DNA from 2 places in the Silvibacterium dinghuense genome. Region 2 is predicted to be linked to the other one. Evidence: riboswitches for the same ligand, from Rfam matches in the RefSeq annotation. Region 2 holds a riboswitch; the other holds the start of a gene.

Region 1 (9,646 bases), on a different contig from region 2:
GTCACTCACGCCTGCAGTGGGGAACAGCTTATTGTTGCCGGCAACTACGAAGCCGTTGCTGGTCACCTCGTTACCGTCAAAGGCATAGCCTGAAGGATCGAAGTTGAAGATCTTTCCATCCTTCTCGGTGAGCCCGCCGTTCCAGTCATAGCGAATGCCGGCGGTAAGACTGAGGGTCGGGGTTGCCTGGAACTTGTCTTGGATGTAGGCGCCGGCCTGGTTAGCCCGGTAGTAGCGATTCGCATTTCCTACCATGAAGGATGTTGTCGTGTAGTCGGTGTTTTGTGGGGCAAGGTTGCCTTCGAGAAAGTTTCCGAAGTCGGAGGTAGCGATCATGCCCTTACCCGTACGATCGTCGCGTACGTTGAGCTGGGTGTAGGAGTAGCTGCCACCGAAGGTGACAGTGTGCTTGCCGAGTGTCCAGATAGCGCTGGCCGAAGGCATGATGCGGTTTTGAAAGAGGCCGGTGAAGGGGGATTGGGTAAAAGAGCCAGGTCCGATATTCGCGGATGCGTCGTAAACACCGTTCGGGTTGTATGTTGACGAGTCGTTGCCGAGATTGTCGATGATGCTGATGCCCGGGAAATAGGAGCTGCCGAAGGCGCTGATGCCTGCTGCGGCCGGACCGAAGGGCTGCTCATTGACGCCATAAGCTTTTTCGCGAAGAAAGCCGAGTACTTCGGTGATGGAAAGAGCCGGTTTTACAAGCTGGGTGTTATTGAGCGAGAAGACCTGGCTGCCGGTGTCGAGCTTTTGGGTAAAACCGGAGACGTTGGAATAAGCATAGGGCGCGGCCAGCGGATCGTGCTGGTAGTAGTACTTCGCGGCCAGTGTGTCCTTCGACGTGGCGTTCCAATCGAGGTTGGCGATGCCCTGGTCGGCGGTGAAGTAGCTGGTGCCGGGGATGGATGCGTTATACGGGTCGCTCGCAGTGGGAGCGGCGCTGGTCGTCGGCGACGGCATCAGGTACTGGCCGTTCGGCATCTTGTACTGCATCAGGAAGAGAGCGACCGGGCTGATGTCGGCTGCGGTGATGTCGGTTCCGAACTCCTCGTTCGCCACGTTCGCGAGCGCGCCGGCGCTGCGGTCGTCGGTGAGTGCGGCAGGAACGACGAGGCGGGAGATGCCGATCTCCTGGTCTGCAATGTGAACATGCTGATAGGCGACGTAGCCGAAAAGCTTGTCCTTGATGATGGGGCCGCCGATAGAGCCGCCAGCGATATACCGATGCAGCTGCGGTACTTTTTCATCTTCCGGGATGAAGGAAGATTGCTTGAAGAAAAAGGGCGCGGCATTCAGCCAGTCGGTGCCGCGATGGGCGTAAAGCTGGCCATGGTACTTGTTGGTGCCGGTTTCGGTGCTCATATCGATATGCGCACCGGAGGTGGCACCCTGCTGTGCATCGTACATAGAGGTGTTGACGCGGATTTCCTGTAGCGTTTCAGGCGCCGGGCTGGGCAATGCGTTGCCGATAGCGAGATAGACCGATGCCGAACTCTGCTCAACACCGCCGGCTCCGGCATTGCCGACACCGGTGTTGTTGACGATGCGGGCCGATGCCACCTGGCTGGTGCTCTTGCCGTTGAAGAGGTTCGAGGCATCGACGCCGTTCAGCAGGAAGCTGTTCGATGTGTCGCGCTGGCCGTTGGCCCAGATGGGTGCATTGCCCAGGCCGGAGTTGGATCCGGTGCCGCCGGGCAGCTCGGCATTGACACCCGGAGCGAGAATGGCGACACCGGTGAAGCTGCCAGTGGGCAGAGGAACGGCGTCGATCTGCGCTTTATCGAGGATGTAGCCGTTCGTCGTATCGACGGCATTCATCAGCGGGGAAGCTTCAACGGTGACCGATTCACTGGTCTGGCCGATCTTGAGCGAGGCGTTGATGGTCGCCGTGCGGTCGGCCTGCACGAGGATCGAGGGCATCTTCTGCGTCTCGAAGCCGTCATGGGTGATGGTGAGGCTATAGGTGCCGATGGGGAGGCTTGAGAAGAGATACGCACCGCTGGCGCTGGTCTTTACAGAGCGCGTCAGGCCGGTACCGGTATCCACGGCGGTGACGGTGGCATCGGAGATGAGGGCTCCGGAGGCGTCACTAACCTCGCCGGTAATGCCGCCGAGGGTCTGCTGAGCCCAGCTGTTACCGGTGAGCAGGAGTAGACCAAGGAAAAACGAAAGGGCAGATATGCCGAGTCTCTTCAACATCGATGAATGGCCTCATAAGGGAAAAGCTCGCGCCTTGGGAGCGGCTATAGGGTGGACCCGGTGCCTGGCAGGGAGGCCGTGTGGTGAACGACCGTCTTCTGTTCCTGGCTGTCGGAGAATCCGAGGATCGGCAAACGGGCAGCGATCCCGGAACTTGGGAGTGAGCATAGCGCAGACCGGGGCCGATTCTGAAGGGAAAAGCGCAGCTGTCCGAAGTTTGTGTGAAGAGGTCAATAAAGATTTTTTATGAGTGTGAGAAATGTTCCGGATAGAGGCAGGGGCTCTGTTTTTTTGAAACGCGCTGACAGCTTTTATTGCGGCGAATTTGTCACACCGGATAAGGCGAGATCGCAAGTGCCGTGTTCTCTCCGAAAAGGCATCGCACTCCCGCTGGAGCACGTCCCAGTGTCAGGAGAAATGCCTTAGGATGGGCAGACATGTTTCTCTCTCGAGCGAATATCATGCTGCTGCTGGCTGTCCTCCTGCAGCCCTTCTCGCAGCAGCTGGAGCTTTCGCCGGTGTCCACTTCCAGCTCGGACCTGAAGGTGAGCGGCGCGCTGCCGGCGCTGCCCGTGGATGCGGTTCGCTTCATTCGGCGCAGTGAGCTGGAGCAGCTGCCGATGGTGAGCTATCGGGTGACAGACGATGCGAACTTCCCCAGGCCGGTAGAGATTCGCGGCGTACCGCTTGAGGAGCTGCTGCATGCGCTGAATGTTTCGAGTGAGAGCGTGATTGTGGCGGCGGTGTGCGATGACGGTTACGAGGCGCATTACAGTCCGCAATACCGGCACACGCATGGGCCGATTCTGGTGACGCAGGTCAACGGCAAGGAGATTCATGGCGGCACGCGCGCAAGCGACGACGGCGCCTACGGACCGTATCTCGTCTCGCATGCCAGCTTCCATCCGTCCTATCGCGTGCTGGGGCAGGATGAGGAAGCGCAGATTCCCAACGGTGTGGTCGAGTTGCGCATTCTCAAGCAGAAGGACGTGCTGGCGGCAATTGCGCCGCGCGGGCATGTGGCGCCGGGTTCTGAGGTCGAGCAGGGATATAAGCTGGCCGGCCAGTACTGCTTCCGCTGCCACAACGCAGGGGAGTACGGAGGGCATAAAGCGAATGTGCCCTGGGGACAGATCGCCAACGAGGCGGCGCGCGATCCGAAAGGCTTCATGCTGTGGGTGCGGAATCCGCAAGCCGTGGACCCTGCGGCGGAGATGCCGCCGAGCGCGGACTACAGCGAGGCCATGCTCCATGCGGTGATGGCTTATTTCCAGAGCTTTGCTGCGCCTATGGCAAGAAGGAAGTGATGGCATGATGATGCTTCGGCTGGGCAAGATCGTGCTGCTGGCGGCAGTAGCTTTCTTCTACACGCTGGTGGTTTTCAACAACCTCACCGACTACAGCTCGAATTGGCAGTTCGTCCATCATGTGCTCTTGATGGACACGACCTTTCCCGGCAACCACGGCATGTGGCGGGCGCTGCATCCGGCACTCCTGCAGACGCTCTTCTATGACGGCATCATCGTCTGGGAGGCGCTGACCGCAGTGCTTGCCTGGATCGCCGTGGCGAAGCTGTTGCAGGCGTTGCGTGCGCCGGCGGCAGTATTTTCTCGCGCCAAATCGTGGGCTTTTGCTGCGCTTACGGCAGCCGAGCTGCTGTGGTTCGGCGCCTTTCTCAGCGTGGGCGGAGAATGGTTCCTGATGTGGCAATCGAAGATCTGGAACGGACAGGATGCGGCCTTCCGGATGTTCACCTGCATCGGGATTGTCTTCCTCCTGCTGGCGCTGCCGGAGATGGACGACAAGCCGCCATCCTGAACGGTGGCTCGGCGCTTTTTAGGGAAAGAAGAAGCCAGGGATATCGCATGGCTGGTATGCTTCCATCGTTTCGGAAAAGCGATTTTCTAAAGATGAATCGGGAGACGATAGCCTGGCTATGTTCTTGCGCCGTATTGCAGCTTTCCTTGTCCTTGGAGCGCCTCTTCTGGCGCAGAACCCCAGTACCCCCAATCTCTCCGTGCGGGAGATCGCTGTGGATGCAGCGCATAGAACCGGGCCTCACTCGTCTACGCCGCTGATGACCGTAGGCGCGGGCCGCGCCAACGAAGGATTGAGGGCCGACTGGCAGGCGCAATTGGCCACGGTGCAGAAAGAGATCGGCTTTCGTTATCTGCGTTTTCATGGCCTGTTGCATGACGACATGGGTGTCTACGCCGAAGATTCCGCCGGGCATGCAATGTACAACTTCCAGTACGTCGATGCGCTCTACGATGCATTGCTTGCGCAGCACATCAGGCCGTTCGTAGAGCTGTCTTTTATGCCGGCGCAACTGGCAAGCGGGACGAAGACCGTCTTCTGGTGGAAGGCGAATGTGACACCGCCCAAAGACATGGAAAAGTGGAACGGGCTGATCCGCGCGCTGATGGAGCACTGGAAGGAGCGCTACGGAGAAGAGGAGATTGCGCGCTGGTACTTCGAGGTGTGGAATGAGCCGGACTTGGATGGCTTCTGGTCGGGGACACGGGAACAGTACTTCAGTCTCTACAAAAATACGGCTACAGAGATCAAGACGGTATGCGCCGCGTGCCGTGTCGGTGGTCCTGCTTCGGCGCGATGGGAGATAGAACCGGCCTGGCTGGACTTCATTGCGAAGAACCATGTGCCGGCGGACTTTCTTTCGACACATACCTATGGCGTAGTGCAGGGATCGTTCGATGCCGATGGCCATGCAGGTACGGTGCTGGATACGAAGCCGGACTCGATTGTGGGGCGGGTGCGCGACTCGCGGGAGCGGATTGCACATTCAGCCACACCGCAGCTGGAACTGCACTACACGGAGTGGAGTACCAGCTATACGCCTGCCGATCCGATCCATGACCAGTACATCTCGGCGCCCTTCATTCTGGAGAAGCTGAAGGCCGCTTCTCCATTCGCGCAGTCTATGTCGTACTGGACGTTCACCGATATCTTCGAAGAAGCGGGTCCGCGGTTTACGCCCTTTCATGGCGGCTTTGGGTTGATGAACTACGAAGGCATCCGGAAGCCCGCATATTTTGCATACAAATTTCTCGCCGCGCTCGGGCCGGACGATGTGGCGACGAACGATGCCGAAAGCTGGACGACGCGCAAACAGGATGGTTCGGTGCAGGTGCTGTTCTGGAGCTACAAAGCCATTGCTCCTCCAGGGAAGGAAACAAACCAGACCTTCTACAAGCGCGAGCAGCCGGCGCAGACCACGGCTCCTGTGGCTCTGACGGTGAAAGGCTTGAAAGATGGGCTCTACCGGATGCAGGTCTTCCGTGTGGGATATGAGCAGAATGATGCCTACACGGCATATCTGCACATGGGGTCGCCCAGCCAGCTGACGCGTGCGCAGGTAACGGCATTGCAGGCCGCGGCCAGTGGCGATCCGGAGCAGACGGAGGCGATAGAGGTGAACAATGGCAGCGTGGCGGAGCGCTTTTCCATGCGCGAGAACGATGCCGTGCTCGTGGTGCTCACGCCGGAATAGGAATCTGTAACAGGGCGTGGAGGAAAGAATGTACTGCCGTGAGAGTTTGTCGCAGGCATAGTTGCAAATATGGAATAAACAAAGGCTGCCGGGGAGAATGACGCCGGGCAGCCTTCTCTTTTTAGCTTTGCATGGGGCGAGGGTGGAGCACCATCCAGTTAATCCCGAACTTATCGCGCAGCATGCCAAATCGAAAGGCAAAGAATGTTTCCGCTATCGGCATAAAGATCTCGCCGCCATCGGCGAGCGCCTTGTAGATGCGCTCGGCTTCCTCGATGGAGTCGGCCGAGAGCGCAACATAGGCGCTGCGCATGGGCTGATAGCGCGAGGGTGGAATATCGTTGCCCATGATATGCGTGTCGCCCAGGCTTATGCGCGAGTACATCACGGAGTTGGGATCGAATTCACCTGGAGGGGCATTTCCCGGAGGTGCTTCTGCGAAGGTCATCGAGAAAAGCAGCTTTGCTCCGAGGTGTTTCTCATAGTAGCGAAAGGCATCGGCGCAGTTGCCGCCGAAGTTGAGATAGGCATTGACATGCATCGGCATCGTGAGAGGTTCTCCTGAAGGTTGGGCGGGTTATGCGTGCTCGGTACAGCAGGCATGAGGCTTGGGGAGGTTCTCGTACTCGTCGTGCCGGCGAACGAAATCCATGGTGCTCTTCTCGTTGCGGCCCTTGGGCGCGCGGTCGAGGATCATGAGCGTGCCGATCCACTCTTCCGGCCCACGAGCGTAACTGGAATAGGTGTGATAAACATGGCCGTCGTCATCGCGGAAGAAGCTGCTCATGCCGGGCAGCTCGGTATTGTCATCGCTGACAGGAAAAGGAGTTTCGGTGAAGTTGTAGTGGACAGTGCCGTTGGTGCCGGGGCCGGGCAGGAAAGAGACGTGGTAATCGAAGTTGAAATCGTTGCTGTGAGAAGAAACCCAGGGGAAATGCCATCCCATGCGGCGCTTGTAGGCTTCGATCTCCGAGAGCGGAGCGCGGGAGACAGCGGTGAAGGTGACGTCATGATGGTTCAGGTGAGGTAGCGCGCCGTCGAAGTGATCGGCAAGGAAGGAGCAGCCGGGGCAACCTGCGGCCCATCCGGGAGCGAGCATGAAGTGGTAAACGATGAGCTGGCTGCGGCCGGCGAAGAGTTCGGCAAGAGAGCGGCGCCCAGTCGGGGTATCGAAAACATAGTCCTTTTCAACCCTCACCCAGGGCAGGGCAAGGCGCTGGGCGTTGATGGCGTCGCGCAGGTGAGTCTCTTCCTTTTCGCGGGCGAGCAGCGCTTTGCGTGCGGTGAGCCACTCTTCACGGGATACGACAGGGTGAGTTTGCATGACGAACTCCTTGGCGGCGCTGCTGATTTCGTGGCGCAGGATATGGATCTTGCTTGACGGCATACGTTGATATCAACATTATTGAGATATGTCAAAGGCTGCCCGCCCGGCTCCGCGTCCGGTGCCGTTCGAGACCACGTTGCTGGTCCGGGATTGTTGTCTGTGTCTGCATGTGCAACGTGCTGCGCGCGCTTTGGCGCGGCGTTTCGATGAAGTGCTGAGGCCATTGGGGCTGACCAACGGGCAGTTTTCGCTGCTGATGTCGTTGAACCGGCCACAGGCGGCACGGATGGCCTCCGTGGCAGCGCTGCTGGCCATGGATCGCACGACACTGACAGCCGCGCTCAAGCCGCTGGAGCGCCGCGGACTGCTGCGGATCGCGCCGGACCCGGAAGATCGCCGCTCCCGTCTCCTGGCGCTGACGCGCGCAGGAGAGGAACTGCTGGCACAGGCAGTGCCGGTGTGGGAGCGGACGCATGCGGAAGTCGAAGCTCAGCTGCCGCAGGGCGGCGCTGCTGCACTTCGCAAAAGTCTGCTTGAGATCGCTTGATGCAGCGTTGTATGGCCAGGGCTGAAGTCCAGATAAAGGACGGTCGCAGGCAGCAAATATCCACAGGATTTCTTGCATCCGCACGGCCACTGTGGTATCAAATGATTATTCAAGTTTGCTCTTACGAGCGAGCCTGAATTTCATGAAGAGTGGCTGAGGGACGGGCCCTGTGACGCCACGACAACCGGCTTAGGCAATCTAAGACATCGGTGTCAACTCTCTCCTGGGAAACCGGGGAACATGAGATTCGGGGATGCAATGCAGTATCGCATCTCGCCAAATCCCAAAGTGGTACCGGGCTCTTGGTCCGGGTAGTTTGCAGTACCAGATGTTGCAGCAGAGTACGTCACGCATGCCCGTGCATTTGTACCCATAGGGGAAAGCTCCTGTGGTGTCCGTCAGCAGCTCTCGGAATCGAGGGTTTCATGGCGCTTGCCTATGAATTGCGATGTCGGGAATGCGGGAAGACGTATCCAAACACCCCGCTTTCCATCTGTGATGAGTGCTTTTCCCCGCTTGAGGTGTTCTGCGACCTCGAAGCGGCGCGCGGCAGCTTTACCCGCGAGAAGATTGCGCAGGGTCCGGACAGCATGTGGCGTTACCAGGCGCTGCTGCCGGTGCCGGAGGACTACGTCCCGGCAACGCCCTCCGGCTGGACGCCGCTGCTGAAGGCTCCGCGACTGGCGAAGCGGATCGGTGCCTCGAATCTGTACATCAAGAACGATGCCGTGTGCGTGCCGACGTTGAGCTTCAAGGATCGCGTGGTGGCAACGGCTCTGGCGAATGCGCAGGTCTTCGGCTTCGACACGGTGGGATGCTCCTCGACCGGTAATCTGGCGAACGCAGTGGCCGCAGGCGCGGCGCGGCTGGGTCTCAAGACCTACATCCTGGTCCCGGCGGACCTGGAGCCGGCAAAGATTCTGAATACGCAGGTCTATGGTGCGAACCTGGTGCGCATCGACGGCAACTACGACCATGTGAACCGGCTGTGCTCGCAGATCGCGGAGCGCTACAACTGGGGCTTTGTGAATGTGAACCTGCGCCCCTACTACGCCGAGGGCTCGAAGACGGTCGGATATGAGATCGCCGAGCAGCTGGGCTGGCGCCTGCCCGACAACATCGTGTGCCCCATGGCCGGCGGTTCGCTGATCACCAAGATTCGTAAGGCTTTCAAGGAGCTGGTTGCCCTGGGCCTGGTGGAAGATAAGGAAGTGCGCTTCTTCGGAGCGCAGGCGACGGGTTGCTCGCCGATTTCGACGGCGGTGAAGAACGGTGCCGATCACATCGAGCCGCAGCGCCCGGCAACCATCGCACGCTCGCTCGCGATCGGCAATCCCGCAGACGGTGTCTACGCGGCGCGCGCCATCCGCCAGAGCGGCGGCTGGGCCGAGGATGTCTCGGACGTCGAGATCGTCTCCGCAATTCAGGAACTGGCCGAAACCGAGGGTATCTTTACCGAGACCGCGGGCGGCGTGACTACGGCAGTGACCGCGCGGCTCTACGCGCACGGCCGCATCAAGCCGGATGAGCTTACGGTATCCGTCATCACGGGCAATGGTCTGAAGACGACCGACGCACTGACGGGCGCATATGAAGTGGAGCAGGCGGTACGTCCGCGGCTCTCCGATTTCGAAGCCTACATCGATCAGAAGACCGCCAGCGGTGAACTGGCTGGGGAGGTTGCAAGTGTCCGTTAGAGTTTTGTTGCCGAATGCCTTTCAGAAGCACACCGATGGTGCCAAGGAACTGAAGTCGAGCGCGCAGAATCTGCCCGAGCTGATCACCGAGATCGAAACCACCTTTCCCGGCCTGAAGACGCATCTGCGCGACGAGCAGGGCAATGTGCGCCGCTTCATCAACTTCTACGTGAATGAGGAAGACATCCGCTTCCTCGGCAACGAGAAGTACGCTTTCCAGGATGGCGATGAAGTGCTCGTGATCCCGTCGATCGCCGGCGGCTGCTGCGCGCAGGGCGAATCGCGCTTCGCGCCCGAGCAACTTCGTTGCTGCTCCTACTGTGGGCAGGAAGAGTGTCTCTGCTACTAGGCGTTCTCCGCAT
Region 2 (9,646 bases):
GCTGACGATGGGGCTGATGTCGCTGACCTTCGTGATCTCGCTGGTGTCGGGTGCGCTGGTCTATGGGCCGTTCATGCGGCGGCTGGACTTCGGCACCTATCGGCGGGAGGGAGCGCGGCGGACGCGGTGGTTCGATCTGCATAACCTGCTGGGCATCGTGACGCTGACGTGGGCCTTCGTGGTGGGAGCGACGGGCGTGATGAACGCACTCTCGGCGCCGCTGTTCGGCCTGTGGCGCGCGCAGACACTGCCGCAGATTCTGAAGCCGTATCACGGCAGGCCGGTGCCGTCGCACTTCCGCCCGGTGCAGGCCTCGGTCGACGCGGTTGCGGCTTCATTGCCGCAGATGGAAGTCGCAGCGGTGCTGTTTCCGAACAAGGTCTTCGGCAGTCCGCGGCACTTTGTGGTGTGGGCAAAGGGCAAGACGCCGCTGACCTCGCGCATGGAGACGCCGACGCTGGTGGACGTGGAGACAGGCGCGCTGATCCACACCGGCGGCCTGCCCTGGTATCTGCGCGGGCTCGAGCTCTCGCGGCCGCTGCACTTCGGCGACTACGGCGGGCTGCCGCTCAAGATCCTGTGGGGGCTTTTCGATGCGGTGCTGATCGTAGTGCTGGTGAGCGGCGTGTACCTGTGGCTCTCGAAGCGGAAGACTCCTCTGGAGCGCGATCTGAACCGGCTGGTGGAGCGGGAAACCCGCAAAGAACTGCAGGAGGTACACGTCGCATGAAACCGGCTGCGAAGCTGACAGAGGTGTATCGCATACCGGCGGTACTGGCCGCCATCACTGCCGTGGGACTGCTTTCGGCCCTGCTCGGCGACGGGGTGTGGGATGCCCTGTCGTGGCTGCTGCTGGCAGTGCCGGTGGGGATCATCGCGTACTGCATGGGGCGTCCGCGCTAGGTCGTATCGACATAGAGCCATAAGAAAGGATTGTCATTTCGACCGGAGCAGGACAGCTTTATCGTCCTGCGCAGCGGAGAAACCTGCAGTTCACCTGGGCCGGAGAAAACTGCAGGTTCATCCACTTCGCTCGCCTTACGGCTCTCTCCGGTCGGAATGACATTGCGATACATATGTCGCTCATTTTCTGTCTGGATATAGGGGGATACGGCCTAGATGTGTCCACCTAAGCCGTGACGCGATTGGTCATCCCGAGCGAGCACCGAGCCATCCCGCCCCGGCGAAGCTTGAGTGGGCCACCGTCGGGTTCGTGCCTGTGCAAACAAACCGCAGGTCCCTCCACTTCGCTCGCCTCTGGCTCGCTCCGGTCGGGATGACAAATCAGAAGAGTGCTTGTCTCCGCTTAGCCGGGCTGCTTAGCGCGCTACAGCTGTGAGCGCGGCGGATTCGGCGGCGACGGCGCGGAGATCGGCGGCGAGCTCGTCGACGCGCTCGAGCGAGGAGTCCCACGAGAACATGAAGCGGGCCGAGCCGCCGATGAAGGTGTAGAAGCGCCAGCCGCGCTCGCGGAGCGCCTTCTCGGCGGCCGCGGAGAGCTTGATGAAGACGGCATTGGCTTCGACCTTGAAGTAGAGCTCGAGGCCGGGGACGCCGGTGATCTGCTCGGCGAGGCGGCGGGCGCAGGCGTTGGCGTGCGCGCCGTTGCGCAGCCAGGTGCCGTCGGAGAGCAGGCGCACCCAGGGCGCGGAGAGATAGCGCATCTTCGAGGCCAGCTGGCCGGCCTGCTTGCAGCGGTAGTCGAAGTCTTCGGCGAGTTTGGGATCGAAGAAGATGATGGCCTCGCCGACGGCCATGCCGTTCTTGGTGCCGCCGAAGCAGAGCACATCGACGCCGGCCTTCCAGGTGATGTCGGCAGGGCTGCAGCCCAGGCTGGCGCAGGCGTTGGCGAAGCGGGCGCCGTCCATGTGCAGGCGCAGGTTCAGCTCGCGGCAGACCTCGGAGATGGCTTTGACCTCTTCGACGGTGTAGACCTGACCAGTCTCGGTAGGCTGGGTGATGGTGACGACGCGCGGCTTGGGGAAGTGGATGTCGTTGCGGCGCGTGGCCAGCGAGCGGATATCCTCGGGCGTCAGCTTGCCGTCGGACGAGGGCACGGCCAGCAGCTTCGAGCCGTTGGAGAAGAACTCGGGCGCGCCGCATTCGTCGGTCTCGACGTGGGCGGCGTCGGAGCAGATCACCGAGTGATAGCTCTGGCAGAGCGAGGCCAGCGCCAGCGAGTTGGCGGCGGTACCGTTGAAGGCGAAGAAGACCTCACACTCGGTTTCGAAAAGGGCCCGGAAGGCATCGGCGGCGCGGGCGGTCCAGATATCGCCGCCGTAGGCGGGCTCGTGACCGTGATTGGCCTCCTGCATGGCCTGCCAGGCCTCGGGACAGATTCCTGCGTAGTTGTCGCTGGCGAATTGCTGAACGTGGTCGGCCATGCCGGGGAATACACCTCTCAAGCGTCATTCCATCAGGAGCGCAAGCATGGTGCGGTGAGGAACCCGATGGTTGCCGGAACGGCCACATCCCTCAGCGAGGACGCCACCTTGCCCGGGAGCAGGTTGGCGTTGAGCGCACCGGCTCAACTCTTGATGACCTTCCAGAATAGATGACTGCGAAGGCGCGTGCAATCAGGGCTCAGGGCTCAGATAAAAATCCCACGTCTCAACGGCGAGACGTGGGGCACCCGGAGTTCTTCCCTCTTTCAAGAGAACAAAATCTCAATCGCGACCAGAGGAAGCGGAGGCCGAAGGCGATTCGCTCGGCGCGAAGCCGCGTACCTTCCCACCCAAGCGGAGCTTGGATGGGGCACCCATTTTCGTTTTCACCGCGCAGGTCCCACATCTCGAACAAAACGAGATGTGGGGGCACCCGGGGTTCTACATCTGCACCTATTCCCTGCACCCTGTTTCCCGGCTCAGCAGGCGGCTCCGGCGTTGGGGTTGGGAAAGGTATCGACGTTCTCGGCGTCGCTGAGGTCGAGGCAGGCGAAGTCCTTTTCGAGGATCACGTCGAGCGTGCCCTGGGGCGCGATGTCGAGCGTGGCGTAGATGCCGACCTCCCGGCCGCCGGTCCAGCGCTCGATGACCGGCTGCGGCACATGCACGGTGACCTGTCCCGCGGTGTAGCGCACGGCCATCTCCGGCGCCGACGCGTCGGGAATGAGCGCATAGGCGAGGAAGGCCTCGGGCTGCGGCGCGAAGCGGACGATCTCGCGGACCGGCTCACCGGCGCGGAGCTTTGCCGCCTCGGAGACGGCGATGCGGAGGCGGATGCTGTTGCCCTTGATGCGGAGTTTCATACGAGTCCTTTCGCCTGCTCTCGATCAGGCGATGAGCCTTTCTGCTCCATGGTAGATGTTGCAGCGATCGTGGCGCAGGAAGGCGAGCAGGGTGATGTCGAACATGCGGGCGACGCGCACGGCGAGCGATGACGGCGCGCCGATGGCGACGACGATAGGGATGCCGGCCATGACGCTCTTCTGCAGCAGCTCATAGCTGGCGCGGCCGGAGAGCAGCAGAACCTTGTCGCGCAGCGGCGTGAGGTCGTCGAGGAACATGCGGCCGATGAGCTTGTCGAGCGCATTGTGACGGCCGACATCTTCACGACAGAGGAGCAGCTGCCCTTCGGCATCGAAGAGCCCCGAGGCGTGGATGCCGCCGCTGTGCGCGAAGCCGGTCTGCGCGGCGCGCATCTTCTCCGGCAGGGTGAGGAGCATGGAGACAGGCACGCGAACGCTGCTGCGGACAGGCGCGGGGCAGACCGAACGCAACGCAAGCAGCGAGGCCTTGCCGCAGACACCGCAGCTCGAGGTGACGTAGAAGTTGCGCTCGACCGAGGGCAGGCGCGGCTGCGCTTCGGCGGTGAGGCGCACGAGCACGACATTGCGCGCCGAGGCTTCGTCGAAATCACCGTCCGCCGGGGCGGACGCGCTTTGCAAGGCGGCACGCGACTGCGCGAGATAGAGAATTTCCTCGATATCAAGAGAATCGGCGAGGATGCCCTCGGTCATGAGGAAGCCGGCGGCGAGCGCGAAGTCGTCGCCCGGCGTGCGCATGGTGATGGCGATGGACTTGCTCCGGCGCTGATCGGCAGAACCGTATTCGAGACGGATTTCGAGCGGCTCCTCGAGAGCGACCGCGTCGGTCTGCGCGGTGAAGCGGCCATCTTCATAGCGAAGGATGCGGATATTGCGATCGGCTTCGCCGGACGGTACATCCGCCGGAACTGCGGGATCGATAGCCATGCACTCTATTGTGACGCAAGGGTGGACTGCTGCGCGCAGGGCGACCCGCCTTCGGGGATTGGCTGTCCAGGCCTTACGCCTTCGGCCTGCTGCGCGCTGGTCGCGCTCCGTGTCCGCACGGACAGGAGAAACCGCAGGTCCCTAGACTCGCTGCGCTCGCTCGGGATGACAGTTTTTTGTTTGTCAGGGAATCGTGCTGCCCCACTCAAGCCAAAACCGGGCTTGAATGGGCTACCCGTCCACTGTTTTTGTTTGACAGGGGTCGTGCTCTCCCACGTCTCAGAATCGAGACGTGGGGCACCCGGGGTTCTACACCCTATTCCCTATACCCTATTCCCTACACCCTCGCTCACCGCGCGCAGCGGAAGCCGATGTTCGACGTGGAGCTGTCCGGGGTATTCGAGGTGCGGGCGGCGACGCGATAGCGGTTGCAGTAGGAGGCGTGGCAGAGGAACGATCCACCCTTCATCACTTTGGCTTCACCGTTCGCAGGGCCGGTGGGATTGGGCTGCGGGTTCGCAGCCTGCTCCGATGCGGTCGCGGGGCTGAACCAGTCCGCGCACCACTCCCACACGTTGCCGACCGGCGAAGAGAGGCCGTAGCCGTTAGGCGGGAAGGCATCGACCGGGCTGGTACCGCTGTAGCCGTCCTCTTCGGTGTTGTGATTCGGAAACTGCCCCTGCCAGATGTTGCAGAGATGTTTGCCGTCGGGCGTGAGCTCGTCTCCCCAGGGATAGAGCTTCTGCTCGAGACCGCCGCGCGCGGCGAACTCCCACTCGGCTTCGGTGGGCAGCCGCTTCCCTGCCCACGCGGCAAAGGCCTGCGCGTCGCTCCAGGAGACGTGCACCACGGGATGATCGGCGCGGCTGTCGATGTTCGAACCCGGACCTTCGGGCGCGCGCCAGGATGCGCCGAAGACCTGGCACCACCAGGGCGCGGCGGCAGCAGTGTCGGCGACCAGCTCCGCAAAGCGCTCGCGGGGCAGATGCAGCCAGAAGACGAAGGACCATTGATAGCGCTCGGCCTCGGTGAGGTAGCCGGTGGCCTCCACAAAGCGTGCGAACTGCGCGTTGGTCACCGGCGTGATATCGATGGCGAAGGGCGAGAGCTCGACGGGACGGATCGGACCTTCGCCGTCAGCAGGAAAGCCGTGGGGGTAGTCGGTGCCCATGAGGAAACGTCCGCCGGGGAGGGGAATCATGGCGCCGGTTTCCGACGCCTGTGCCGCAGGAGCGAGCGCAGGGATGAGCGTGACGAAGTTGGAGGCTCGGCCGGGGGTGCAGCAGCTGGGTTTGTCTTCGCTCATGCTTTGGGGCTCATGTGTCTTCTTTGGATGATATGCCGGGTGCCCCACCCATGCCCGAAGCTGGCATAGGTGGGGCACCCGAGGCAGTGGGTGTATCAGGGCACGACTTCAGTCGTGCCGCAGGGTGCCTGAATGCAGGGGCTTCAGCCCCTGCACGAGCCAGATCTCAGGGGCTAAAGCCCCATTTCCAAGATCTTTTTTATGGCACGGCTGAAGCCGTGTCCTGATACAAGCTCCCTGCAGTCCTGTTCGCGGTGAAAACAACCGCGGTCCCTCCACTTCGGCCGGGATGACGGAGTGTATCTGGTGGATAGCACGATCCCACGTCTCAAAATCGAGACGTGGGGCACCCGGCAACACTCCCGGATTGCGACCAGCGGGAGCGGAGGCCGAAGGCGAAAGGCCTGGCCGGACAGTCCTAAAACGTGTATCGGGCCGCGACCTGCAGCTGGCGCGGGTTGGAGGCCGAGGTGATCTGGCCGTTGAGGCTGTTGCCGACGACGGCGGTCGGCGCGCTGAGGATGGGATGGTTCAGCGCGTCGAAGGCATCGAGGCGGATGTTCAGGTTCGACTGGTGCCAGCGCGTGATGGGGAAATTGCGCTGCAGGCTGAGGTTGAGCTGGTCGGTGCCGGGCGCGCGCAGGCCGTTGCGGCTGGCGTTGCCGAAGGTGTACGAAGCGGTATCGACATAGCACGCGGTGTTGAACCACTCGGTGGTGGTGTGCGGCGCGTTCCTGTTGCCGTTGCAGAGCTGCGTGGGCCGCGTGAGTGTGCCGGCATTGGCTGCGTCGTAGCTCATGCTGGGCGTAAAGGGCAGGCCGGTCTGATAGCTGTAGATCGGCGAGAGCGCCCATCCGCCAACCACGGTGGAGAGCAGGCGCGCGTTGTTCAGATATGCGCGGCCGCGGCCGAAGGGCAGCTCCCACACGCCGCTGAGCACGTAGCGCAGGCGCACGTCGTTGTCCGATGAGGCGTAGTTGGCGTTCTTGTCGTAGTTGTTCTGGATGGTGTCACCCGCGCCGCAGGTATCGCAGAGATCCATGGCCGGGTTGATGATGTCGAAGGCGTGGCCATAAGTGAACGAGTTCAGGAATCCGATGCCGTGCGCGAAGCGCTTTTCGAGCTTGGCGGAAAGGCCGTTGTAGTTGCTCGCGTTCCAGTTGCCGACGGTCTTCACCGGCGCATCCGTGTACTTGGCCAGCGGACGGCGCGAGGCCACGGTGGTGGAGTTGAGCACGGTGGGCTGGTTGCCCTGGCCGAGGCCGACGAGCTGCACGCCGTGGTTGCCGACGTAGTTGGCCTCGAAGAGCAGGCCTCCCGGCAGGAGCTTCTGCACGCTCAGGCTCCACTCCTCGACGTAGGGCATCTGGAAGTGCAGCGGCCAGCTGACCAGCGTGGAAGTCGCGCTGGGCACGAGCGTAAAGTCAGAGGCTGAAATTGCCGTGGGACGCGGGATGGAGGCCGTGGAGCTGAGCACGAAGCCGGTGGAGGGATTGAGCTGATCGCTGCTGATGGTCTCCGATCCATAGCCGTAAAAGGGCGGGTTGTCGGTGAGACGATTGGTGACGCCGGTGCCCTCGTCCTGCGCATAGAAGATGCCGTAGGAGGGGCGCACGGTCATGTCCTTCACGCCGGGCACGCGATAGGCGAGGCCGATGCGCGGAGCGATGTTGTTCGTGTCGCCGTAGAGCAGGCCGCGCGGCAGGCGGCTGTCCCCGGAGAAGATGAGCTGGCCGTAGAGCGGGCTGTCCTGGTCGAGGATGAAGTTGCCCATGTGATTCTGGGTTTCGATGTAAGGCGCGGCGTACTCGTAACGCAGGCCGAGATTCAGCGTGAGCGAGGGCGTGACGGTCCACTGATCGGTGACGTAGCCGCCGAGGAACCAGCCGCGCTCGATGGCCTCGGCCACGGTGCCGGTGGTGAGAGTATCCGCGTCGCCAAGGAGCAGATCGGCGACGGCGTTGCCGGTGCTGCTGCGCGCGCCGGGGTTCTGGGTGAAGACGCCGTCGAAGCCGAAGGTGCTGCGGCCGTTCGAGGCTGCGAAGGTGGTCGGGCGGATGAGCATAAACTCGCCGCCGGTCTTGAGCACGTGGCGTCCGATGGACTTCGAGATGTTATCCGACCAGTCCCATACGCCGGAGGACTTGCGCAGCGGCGCGTTGCCGCAGCAGCCGGCCATGGCGCCGAGCTGGGCGTAATTGGAGACGCTGAAGAAGGGCGTGCCGCTGTCGATCTGGGAGTCGAGGCTGCCGGTGATGATCGGGTCGCGGGCGACGGTGCTGTCGGAGTCGATGGAGATGGACGTCCATGAGAAACGGAAGTCGTTGATGAGCGTAGGGCCGAAGATGCGCGTGTAGCCGACGCCGACCCCCGAAGAGTCGATGTTCTGCTGGCCGGGGTCCTGCGCGGGAGCGGGCAGCGTCGCATCCTGCGAGGTCACGGCATTGACGCGCGAGTAGCGGGCAAAGGCGCTGTCATTCGCACCCAGCTGCACGTCGCCGCGCACCACGCCGTTGCGCTTGTCGATGCGCTCGGGAACATTGCGGCGATAGAGGTCGCCGCCGTCATTGGGCAGCGGGTACCAGTCCACCAGCTGCTGGCCGATGGCGTTGATGCGCTCATTGGGGATGTTGTTCTGCGCGAACTGCGTGCGCGTGGCGGTGGTGCCGGTGCCCTCGGTGGTGCTGGGATCGTAGATGGCCGTGGTGCCGAAGTCGCCGGCGCGCTGCAGCGCCGTCGGCACGGTGGTGCTGGAGGTCGACTCCACGCGATCGTGATAGCCCTCGTAGGCGCCGAAGAGCCATGCGTGATCCTTGCGGATAGGGCCGCCGAGCGAGCCGCCGTACTGGTTGAGCACCAGCAGCGGATTCGAGGTGGCGAAGTAGTTGGTCGCGTTCAGCTCGTTGTTCTGGATGAACTCATAGGCCGAGCCGTGAATCTCATTGGTGCCGGATTTTGTAATGGCGTTGACGACCGCGCCGGCCGAGGCTCCGAACTCGGCGGAGAAGTTGCTGGTCTGCACGGTGAACTCCTGCAGCGCATCGATGGGCGGACGCACCATGTCGCGGGCATCGTTGTCGAGACCGCGGAGGTAGTTCACGTTGCGCGCGCCGTCGAGCAGGAAGGCATTCTGCAGGCCGGAGTTGCCGTAGGCGACGAAGGTGAGGTCGCGTCCCGCGGCCTCGGGCGTGGTGCCGGGGATGGTCCTGGCCGCATCGAGATAGTTGCGTCCCTGCAGCGGCAGCTCGGTGAGCGTGCGCGAGGAGACCACCTGCGCGATGGTGTCGGACCTGGTCTCGAGCAGCGGTGCGTCGCCGGTGACGGTGACGACCTGCTCCGAGCGGCCGACGGAGAGCGCGAGGTTGAGGCTTACGGCTTCGCCGGTGGAGACATTCACGGCATCGCGATGGATGGACTCGAAGCCGGGCGCGGTGACATCCGCGTTATAGCGGCCGGGCTGCAGCGAAGGCACCTCGGCGATGCCGTGATCGTTGGTCTCGAGCGTGCGGACGACGGCGCCGGTATCCGTACCGACGATGGTGACCTGTGCATGGTTGACCGTGGCTCCGGTGGAGTCGGTAACGACGATGCTCAGGCTGCCGGTGGAGGTCTGAGCGAAGACGAAATGCAGAGAAGGAGCAACAAGCACTGCAAGCGCGAAGGCGGCGATGCGGCCGCGAAATGGGGTAGACATAAAGCCTCACAAAAGGTGAATCGGGTGGAAGGGCAACCGGGCAGGCGTCCCGCCCGGTTTGCGGGAATGCGCTCAGGCCTGGCTACAACAGCTCTCCGGCGCAGGGACAACGGATGCGGACCGCCGGGGCGGATCGGGCACGGTGATGGTGTCGCCCAGCTCCTGCTGCATGGCGCGCAGGCGCGCAACGAGCTGCAGCTTGAGCTCGTCATGCTGCGGATCGTCGCTGAGATCGTGCATCTCCCATGGGTCCTGAGCGAGATCGAAGAGCTGATAGCGCTCGATCTTGGGGTAGTAGATGAGCTTGTGCGTTTTGGTACGGACGCTGCGCTGCACCGCCTCGAGCCAGCCGAACATCGCGTCATACATAGGCTGGGGCTCGCCATGCAGCATGGGCACGAGGCTGGGGAAGCCGACGGTTTCGGGCACGGAGACGCCGGCCAGCTCGCAGGTG

Evidence for each region. A riboswitch is a leader RNA that binds a small molecule or an ion and turns the genes downstream of it on or off. The one in region 2 is predicted to bind S-adenosylmethionine.
Region 1: another riboswitch for S-adenosylmethionine. It lies ahead of thrC (threonine synthase); the one in region 2 lies ahead of ESZ00_RS17740 (threonine aldolase family protein).

The regions. Positions count from the first base shown of each region.
Region 1 is NZ_SDMK01000001.1:798,543-808,188, reverse strand. Features, by position in the region: gene ESZ00_RS03090 (carboxypeptidase-like regulatory domain-containing protein) at 1-2,202, opposite strand, end outside; gene ESZ00_RS03085 (hypothetical protein) at 2,640-3,509, shown strand; gene ESZ00_RS03080 (DUF2165 family protein) at 3,514-4,020, shown strand; gene ESZ00_RS03075 (GH39 family glycosyl hydrolase) at 4,139-5,713, shown strand; gene ESZ00_RS03070 (VOC family protein) at 5,835-6,260, opposite strand; gene ESZ00_RS03065 (DUF899 domain-containing protein) at 6,291-7,100, opposite strand; gene ESZ00_RS03060 (MarR family winged helix-turn-helix transcriptional regulator) at 7,126-7,587, shown strand; SAM riboswitch class I at 7,725-7,834, shown strand; gene thrC (threonine synthase) at 8,013-9,284, shown strand; gene ESZ00_RS03050 (MoaD/ThiS family protein) at 9,274-9,633, shown strand.
Region 2 is NZ_SDMK01000004.1:393,501-403,146, forward strand. Features, by position in the region: gene ESZ00_RS17735 (PepSY-associated TM helix domain-containing protein) at 1-730, shown strand, start outside; gene ESZ00_RS20160 (hypothetical protein) at 727-903, shown strand; gene ESZ00_RS20165 (hypothetical protein) at 900-1,076, opposite strand; gene ESZ00_RS17740 (threonine aldolase family protein) at 1,320-2,384, opposite strand; SAM-I-IV-variant riboswitch at 2,441-2,546, opposite strand; gene ESZ00_RS17745 (DUF7009 family protein) at 2,864-3,247, opposite strand; gene fdhD (formate dehydrogenase accessory sulfurtransferase FdhD) at 3,272-4,192, opposite strand; gene ESZ00_RS17755 (formylglycine-generating enzyme family protein) at 4,542-5,498, opposite strand; gene ESZ00_RS17760 (TonB-dependent receptor) at 5,917-9,192, opposite strand; gene ESZ00_RS17765 (sulfatase family protein) at 9,265-9,646, opposite strand, start outside.